Regions from separate parts of the Veillonella sp. VA141 genome, predicted to be linked through region 1. Evidence: a T-box and tRNA genes for the amino acid it is inferred to sense, from the RefSeq annotation. Region 1 holds a T-box; the other holds one or more tRNA genes.
The links. A T-box is a leader RNA that pairs with one kind of tRNA and senses whether it is charged. The one in region 1 lies ahead of EO112_RS03600 (valine--tRNA ligase), so its partner is inferred to be a tRNA-Val.

Region 1 (4,643 bases):
TTCTAAGCCGTTCACCACAGTTACTGTAGCGTTTTCTGGTTTTGGCGCATCTGGTGAAAGTACTGTCACTTTTTCTGCCCAACCTAAGGTATGGAAGTAATCACCATGGGTTTCTAAGATACCTTTCAATTCTTCTGTAGCAGGCACTAAGATAACTTCAGAACGTTTGCCCATTGGTACATTCATTTCTGCACGCATGTTACGAATACCTTTGATGCCGTCCATCATCACATTCATATGTGCCGCTGCAGAGCTGAAACCTTCCATGGATAATGTACTTGGCCATGGAGCGACCATGATGCTCTCCCCTTCATGTGGCAAATGTTGCCAAATATGTTCTGTTACGAATGGCATGAATGGGTGCAATAATTCCATCATATGACGAAGGATGGATACCAATAGGTATTGAGCTGTTTGACGGTCACGGCCACCTTCTTTGTTGTACAAACGAGGTTTCGCTAATTCAATGTACCAGTCGCAGTACGTATTCCAAATGAAATCGTATACAGCGCTCGCTGCTTCCCCTAATTCAAATTTATCAAGGTTATTCGTAATGTTTGTGACTGTTTTATTGTATTCTTCTAGAATCCATTTATCTGCCAATGTGTAGTCTTCTGCGCTTGGTACGAAACTTTCATCAAAACCTTCTAAGTTCATCAACACAAATTTAGATGCATTCCAAATTTTGTTGGCAAAATTACGATTTGCTTCCACACGTTCCATGTAAAAACGCATATCGTTCCCCGGTGTATTGCCTGTTACCAAGGTAAAGCGCAACGCATCGGCACCGTATTCTTCGATTACTTCTAATGGATTGATACCATTGCCCAAGGATTTACTCATTTTGCGACCTTGGCTATCACGTACTAGGCCATGAATGAATACGTGTTTGAAAGGAATTTCTTCTTTAAATTCTAAGCCCATGAAAATCATACGAGCTACCCAGAAGAAGATAATGTCATACCCTGTTACCATGACACTAGTTGGATACCAATGTTTCACTTCCTTTGTATTGTCAGGCCAACCCATTGTGGCAAATGGCCATAACGCAGAGCTGAACCATGTATCTAGTACGTCTGGATCTTGTTCTACTTTGCCATGGCAATGTGGACATTCTGTCAATGTTTCTGTCGTTACAATCGTTTCCCCACAATCTTGGCAGTACCACGCTGGGATACGATGTCCCCACCACAATTGACGAGAAATACACCAATCACGAATAGACTCTAACCAGTTGGTATATGTTTTAGTAAAACGTTCTGGTACAAATTCAATAGATTTATCACGTACCACTTCTAAGGCAGGTTTTGCCAATGGTTCCATAGATACAAACCATTGTTTCGATACCATAGGTTCTACTGTTGTGTTACAACGAGAACAATGACCTACACTGTGACCATGGTCTTCCACTTTTTCTAATAAACCTTGAGCCTCAAGTTCTGCTACTACTTGTTTACGCGCTAATTCACGAGGCATGTTCACAAAGTGACCTGCTCCTGCATTCATAGTGCCATCTGGGTTCATCACCACGATACTTTCTAAGTTATGGCGTTGTCCCATTTCAAAGTCATTAGGGTCATGAGCTGGAGTGATTTTTACGCAACCAGTACCGAAAGATTGATCTACGTATTCATCAGCAATGATTGGGATATGCCGATTCACGAATGGAAGCAATAATTCTTTGCCTACTAAATGGGCATAGCGCTCATCGTTAGGGTTCACCGCTACGGCTACGTCACCAAACATCGTTTCAGGGCGTGTGGTAGCTACTGTTAAAAATACATCTTCTTCCCCGATCACAGGATATTTAATATGCCATAAATGACCATTTTCATCTTCGTGTTCTACTTCGATATCAGATAAAGCTGTCAAACAATTAGGGCACCAGTTAGTGATGCGTTCTCCACGATAGATTAAACCTTTTTCGTATAACTCTACGAATACTTTTAATACTGCTTCATGGTAACCTTCATCCAAGGTAAAACGCTCTCTCGTCCAGTCACAAGAAGCACCTAAACTACGGATTTGTTTTACGATGGTGCTACCGTACTCTTGTTTCCACTCCCATACACGTTTCAAGAACTCTTCACGACCTAAATCATGACGAGATTTTCCCTCTGTTTTCATGATATTTTCTTCTACTTTTACTTGCGTTGCAATCCCTGCATGGTCTGTACCAGGCATCCACAACACGTTGTAGCCTTGCATACGTTTCGTACGAATCAAAATATCTTGCAAGGTGTTATCAAGGGCATGACCCATGTGCAATTGACCTGTTACATTTGGTGGCGGTAACACAATGCTGAAAGGCTCTTTATTTGTGTCCACTTCCTCATGAAAGTACCCTTTCTCTTCCCAATATGTATACCATTGTTGTTCAATCTCTTTTGGATTGTAAGTTGTGAGATTTTTATATTCCTTCATATGTCCTCCTAGTTCAAATATATCTTTACATTCCTACCCTTCAATTAGCATATTTCTATGGTAAACTTGCAAAGTCGCAAAAATGATAGATATTCTTTCTATATACAAAAAGACCCCTTCGTCCATTAGGACGAAAGGGTCTATACTTCCGCGGTACCACCTAGATTATTGCCGTAGCAATCACTCATTATCGTTAACGCTGATCAGCGGGCATACTTACTCTAGTTCACCATGCCAACTCCAAGGCTACCCTCTTTCTATTACATACATTGTTCCACCAACCCAATGCTCTCTGTGATGCGTTCAAAAGATTTTTCCTCTTCTTAGTCATTATCTATATAATATTAGTATACGTGAAAGCATGTAGCACCGTCAATATATCCGTCCATAAATCTATCTATATTTTTTACAGCAATCATCTATCTATAACATAAATTATTTTGCAAAGGATACATTCATTTCGTCCAAGGACTTCGTCAAGCTCGGAACATACACTTTCAAAAATAAATTCACCTCTGGTAAATTCATATCCTGCAAACGTTTATAAATACTGTCATAGGCTGCATTAAATTCATCATTACCAGCAGCTTTTTCTGTGACGCATTTCATAAATGCTGACATCGTATCTGCTGCTTTAATTAAAACTGCATATTCATCAGAGCTACCTAATAAAGCTTCCTCATAGCACGGTTGAACCTCTTCTGGTAATGTGTACCACAAAGTTTCATTTGCCAACTGTTCTACTTCTCCATAGAGAGCACGCAACTTAGGGTTAAAATATTTTACCGGTGTCGGCATATCTCCTGTAAAAACTTCACTCACATCGTGATACATAGCCAATACCGCTAATCGGTTCACATCTACAGCCCCATCAAAATAGGTATTCCGTAACACGCCTAATTGGTGCGCAATCATAGCTGTTTCCAAACTATGGCCTTGTAAGTTTTCTACTTCTGTATTGCGCATTAAGCTCCAGCGTTGAATATATTTCATACGCTGCAATAGCGCAAAAAAATGACTCTCTTCCATGATAGACTCCTCCTCAATGATTATATAATCTATTATACTATCCTAGTTCTTTTTATGGTACTATAACTATATAAAATAACATGTTACTTACTAGGAGGATATATGCCCAATTACAATCAATACAAGGTTCCTACTACACTACGTAGTGGTGGTTACGTGGACATCCATAGTTCAGCCATTACCATTACCTATGATATGCCCTATTATGCCATCAGCACAAGCCCTTTCAACGGTGGCCTACACCATGTCATGGCAGTACGCAATCAGCAATTAACTTTTTTTGTCAATAATGAAAGTGAATTACCTGGTGGGTCCACCTCTGCCTATTTAGCAAAAGAGTGCGTTCAATTAGACTTACCCATCCATTTCTGTACCGCTTTACTAACCACTGCCTCTATGAATCGTCACGCCTATGTCTGTCACTCAGAGGATTCCATTATCATAGAAGTCATAGCTACAGCGGGGGTTGAAAAAACAGCTCATCGAGCTGGTGATGGGTATACCTACTATGAAAAAGATGGAGTTTTTCACTCTGGAGGCACCATCAATCTCTTAGTCTTTACTAATTGTGCACTTACTGATGGAGCACTTACAAAATCACTTCTTACAATTACCGAAGCCAAAACGGTGGCACTTCAATCTATAGGAATCACTAGCGTTCTATCTAATCAGCCTGCCACTGGTACATCCACAGATGGCGTCATCATGACCATCGACCCAAACGGAGAGCTTCTGACAGATACAGGAACCTTCTCCCAATTTGGTGACACCTTAGCTAAAGCCGTGCGAAGTGCTATAGAAAAAGCATTAGAAAACACAGCTACCTTGGATCTGTAAATATTATGGACTTATTTGCTACCATTTCGTTAACCTAGACCTCTATAGAATGCATAGCAGAACAAGAGATGCCTTAATAGAGTGCAAATAAGTTCTCTAAATCTTCTCGACTTCGTTCTTGTTGTAAAGCCAACATCAAAAGAATTCTAGCTTTCACAGGTGACAAGGAATCGCTAACGATAAAGCCTTCTTTTACATCTGATGAATTACTGGACACAATACCATTTCCAATGCGAGATGATCGTACTTTGGGAATGGTAATTTTTTTGAGCGTATCTCGTACAGCCTGTGGCAATGTGCCATGCCCAAAACCACCCACAATTAACCCTTGTGATCGACTTGCTACCATAGTT
Region 2 (4,643 bases), on a different contig from region 1:
TACCGATTGAAACTTTCACCAAAGCATTTCCGGACTGTCAAACTTGCCAAATCCAATTGCTCACGAACCTCATGCACGACCTATCCGAAAAGGCTATGCAACTGACCCGCAAAGTACATTATCTATCTCTCAAAGGGATGCGCGAGAAAATTTTTGCCTACTTTATGGATCTTCACCGAGTGCAAAAAAAGAACATCCTCACCTTGCCACACAATCGGCAAGAAATGGCAGACGTCCTCAACGTAAGCCGCACCGCACTCAGTCGTGAACTGGGACGTTTACAAGACGAACGGATTATCCAATTCCACGGCAAAGAAGTAGAGTTAGTGGATATTGAAACCATCGAAGATTTTTCATTTTAATATAAAAGGATGCTGCCTTAGCAGTATCCTTTTTTCCTTCTAAACTGACACTTCTCTTACGTAAATTCTGCATCTATCAACATAAAATCCCCTACTGCATCCGATTCCTTCGTCCGGAAGTGTAGGGGATTATTGTATTCAATTTTATTTCTAGTGTCGTCCAGAAGTATCAAACCAAGGAGATACATCAAATTGTTCGTGAATAGTAGCACGTACCATAGCACTGCCCAAATAAATGCCTAGCAAAGTGAGATGCAAACGACTAAGCGGTCCTCGATCATAAATATGACTAAAATCCACTAATAATGGAGAGATACGTTCCAATACTTCATCAAACGATGTACTATCCCAATCAACGGCCTTACCAAAAGCAAGACGAGTTAACCCATTTTGGATACTAATATCTGTGAGTCCAGCTCGTTTGAATAAGCTAGGTAACATATATTCATCGACAGCCATCAATTTCAATAATGAAGAGTTAATACTTTCTACGACAATAGGCATCTTAACTGGCGTATCTTGTACTATAAAAGCTAACTCTTCATGACTAAATCCACGGTAATCAAATACAAGAGGATAGGAATTTCTCATAATTTGTTGAAATGATAAAGTGTCCCCAAAAGAAATACAACGCAAATATTCTAATTGTTGATACATATCTTCTTTTCGTGGCAAATCACTCATGAATGGTTCAATATACTTTTCCAAATAATGGCGGAAATTTTCTACCGAATAGTTATTAGAATTTTTAGAATACTGTATGATCAATGAGATAGCTAATGCTTGCAAATGTCCCACTTGTAAATGTACTAAACTCTTCAATGCATCAACAGCTACCAAATATAATGTGCTAGATTGAGGTTGTTCCACCACATCTTTGAAAGTTTCTAAGAGGATTTCTTTCATCCACTCAGTAGAATTCGCTACATACGCCTTTTGTACATGTAATAAACTTTCTTGTAACGCTATATTTTCAAATAAATGCGTAGTTTCTTCCTCTGATTCAGTATCTAATTGCGCCAATATGGCTTCTGTAATCTCAGTAACCTTTTCTTCAGATTCAGGATTTAAAATACCGAATGCAGATTTATATTGAGCTACCGCTTTATCTAGTAATGTTTGCTCTTTTACAGCTAGTTTAATAGACGCCTCTGGTTGAGCCTCTATCGTCTCGGTAATCATACGTTCCGTTACTTTTGGCATAATTCTAGTCGCATCTTCTGCTTCTTCCGGCGGTTGTTCTTTCACAGCACGGACTAATTCTTCTGAGACTATACCTTCTACAAAATCATCTTCCACAGGATCTACGGATAGTTCTTCGTCTCGAAGAGCATAGGGATTTTGAAATGTCCTTCTTTGGTGTTCATAAGGATCATCATATGATAGCGAATCCACTATTTTGTTGCTAGTACTTCCTTTCTTATCCCGAAATAAGAAGTAGCAACATAAAAGAAATAGACAAATCACTCCTAAAATAACCACATATGGTCCATATCGCAATGAAAGTTCTATTAATCCATCCATAGAAAATCCTCCTAGTTATACTGCAATGTTATCTGTCTTTACTATCCTTATTATACCGATTTATGTGTATCTTTAAAAGTACTATTCATACTTTTACCTATAAAAAAGGAACTACCCTTAGGTAGTTCCTAGCGTGGTGGACGATGACAGGATCGAACTGCCGACATCCTGCTTGTAAGGCAGGCGCTCTCCCAGCTGAGCTAATCGTCCATATGGTGACCCGTGGGGGAATCGAACCCCCGATACCGCCGTGAAAGGGCGGTGTCTTAACCGCTTGACCAACGGGCCATGTTGTAAGTGGTGACCCACCCGCGACTCGAACGCGGGACACCCTGATTAAAAGTCAGGTGCTCTGCCAACTGAGCTAGTGGGTCATGATAGTATACTAACCGAAAGTAAGTTGGCTCCTCGAGTAGGACTCGAACCTACGACCGATCGGTTAACAGCCGATTGCTCTACCTGCTGAGCTATCGAGGAATGAACAAACTGGAGCGGAAAACGAGATTCGAACTCGCGACCCCCGCCTTGGCAAGGCGGTGCTCTACCGCTGAGCTATTTCCGCATGTATGCAATCCTGGTTTTCTTTCTTGCGACTGCTCATTTATAATACCAAAAAATTTGGATAGTTGTCAACATATTTTTAACAAATATTTTTTCTTAAACAGCATATGATAACTTCATCCTATCAACATATAATATTGTTATATTTTCAATATATTAGACAACCTTGATAGAAAAGATACAAAAAAGATTGTAGCACACTATCAGGGATATAGCTTGCTACAATCTTTACTATTTTTTTAAAACATCTCATTTTCAAAACCATATTCGTCGTCCAATATGGCCACCAATTGTTCTCTCAATTCTGGTAACTTTTCTTTATACGTGCTCCAAATAAGTCTATAGTTATTTTGCCCATAATTATGAGACAACTGATTTCGCATGCCTTTAATATTTTTCCAAGGAATTTCAGTATGGCTATCCTTAAAATCTTGAGAAACCTTTCCTAATGTCTCTGCAATTACTTGAATTTTATATAGCTTAACAGACGCATCTAACCTATCTATTAAATCCAATACATCAACTAATATATCTTTGTTCTCCATAGATATCACCATATATATGAATCATATCTCTATATAAATTTTCTTGAAATCGTTTAGTCAATTTATTTCCATCAGTAAGCAAATCTACATCCATTTGCAACACTTCTTTTAAAGTTTCTAAAAGACCGCCCACTTCAAACAAACTAATACTATCATTATCAAAAACTACAAACAAATCTACATCACTAGTTTCTGTAGCCTCACCACGAGCATAAGAGCCAAAAAGATAGGCTGATTTCACGTGATATAGCTCTAGAACCGGAGCAATTAAGTTACGAATCTCATCAAGTGTTTTCATACTACTTCCTCCTTTTCTATATTATACCACATAATTAGTAACTATTACCGTCCATCCTGACGCTTAGATCCCGGTCCATCGACAGCCACGTTTACACTAGCTTCACCGAATGTTTTCATATCATTTAACATGTGCATACCCGCATCAAGAACAGACAACCCCATAGTAGATCCTAAGGCTTCATCCATTTCAAAGCCATAGAACAGATGCGGCTTGATTCCCAAGTATTTCATTTGTGCTGCTTGCACTGGTTCCCCTGTATGAACAGATGGGAACACGTAGTCCATGACTGCTTCGTTGATACATTTTGCAGCTAGTACGGCTGCTCCTGTTTCCGCCGTGTCGAAGACCACTGCCATACGATGGCTAGCCGCCCCCAAGATGAGTCCTGTTAAGACCACCACGTCTGGAGAGCCTACGGTGGCTAATACATGCACGCCGTCTTGGCTCGGCAAATCGTGTTCTGCCAAACTTGCCGTCAACTGTTTTGCTTTTTCTTGAATGCTCAAGGTGCAATTATTCTCTGCTAACAACTCTGCCATCGGATATCCTGTAATTCCTGCTGTGACTGCCAAGGCTGAAAGTAAGTTTCTTTCACCGACAGTACCGATAGCTATCGTTTGGTACCCCTTGTGGCTCAATTCATCTGCCAAGGCAAAGCCTACTTCTAAGCCTTGTTCTACGATGTCAGGTGTCAACGCCGCATGCATGCGGAAAAATTTAGACCCTTTGGCTAATTTATGCTGGCGCACACCTTCGATATGGCTAGTATCCAATTCTAGACCAGCATCCACTAAGAACACAGGAGCACCAATTTTCTTCGCTGCTCCATGGGTAGCAGAGTGTCCAGAGGCTAACCGTTCCATAGCTTTCAAGCTTTCCACGCCATGTGTTTGGTTTTGTGGTCCATCTACAGCGATATCAGCTCCTACGATAACAACAGCATGACGAAGATTATTAGGTTTTTCCTCTTTCAGAATCCCTGCCATACGCTCTGTAATCCCCTCTAGACGTGCCAAGGAATACAATGGTTTTGTTAGGTTGTCGATGCGCAAACGGCATTCCTCCATGGACGGTTTGTGCAATGGTTCGATGACAAAATTACGCATGGTGCTCACCTCCTGCAACTTCGTGGAACATGTCCACAGCTAAGTTCAACATTTGCATTTGCATAGATCCCCCAGTGGCCTCCCCCAAGCAGAATCCAAGGTCTACATAAGCTTCTAAGCCCAATGTTTTCAGCGAATCTTTGTGAGCTTTCTCAGCAGACAAATGAGATGCCATCACGTAATCCATGGTGTGCGGGTTCATAGCATGAGCAATCAAAGCACAGGCGGTAGTATTGAATCCATC

Region 2: it encodes a tRNA-Val, which carries the amino acid that the T-box ahead of EO112_RS03600 (valine--tRNA ligase) is inferred to sense. The anticodon was not compared.

What each region holds. Positions count from the first base shown of each region.
Region 1 is NZ_RQVM01000002.1:298,749-303,391, forward strand. Features, by position in the region: gene EO112_RS03600 (valine--tRNA ligase) at 1-2,424, opposite strand, end outside; T-box leader at 2,548-2,758, opposite strand; gene yfbR (5'-deoxynucleotidase) at 2,860-3,453, opposite strand; gene EO112_RS03610 (adenosylcobinamide amidohydrolase) at 3,556-4,290, shown strand; gene EO112_RS03615 (asparaginase) at 4,364-4,643, opposite strand, start outside.
Region 2 is NZ_RQVM01000007.1:26,753-31,395, forward strand. Features, by position in the region: gene EO112_RS07670 (Crp/Fnr family transcriptional regulator) at 1-362, shown strand, start outside; gene EO112_RS07675 (LPO_1073/Vpar_1526 family protein) at 513-1,886, opposite strand; tRNA gene EO112_RS07680 (tRNA-Val) at 2,021-2,096, opposite strand; tRNA gene EO112_RS07685 (tRNA-Glu) at 2,100-2,174, opposite strand; tRNA gene EO112_RS07690 (tRNA-Lys) at 2,185-2,260, opposite strand; tRNA gene EO112_RS07695 (tRNA-Asn) at 2,288-2,363, opposite strand; tRNA gene EO112_RS07700 (tRNA-Gly) at 2,374-2,448, opposite strand; gene EO112_RS07705 (DUF86 domain-containing protein) at 2,687-2,992, opposite strand; gene EO112_RS07710 (nucleotidyltransferase family protein) at 2,967-3,290, opposite strand; gene EO112_RS07715 (nicotinate-nucleotide--dimethylbenzimidazole phosphoribosyltransferase) at 3,335-4,399, opposite strand; gene cobT (nicotinate-nucleotide--dimethylbenzimidazole phosphoribosyltransferase) at 4,392-4,643, opposite strand, start outside.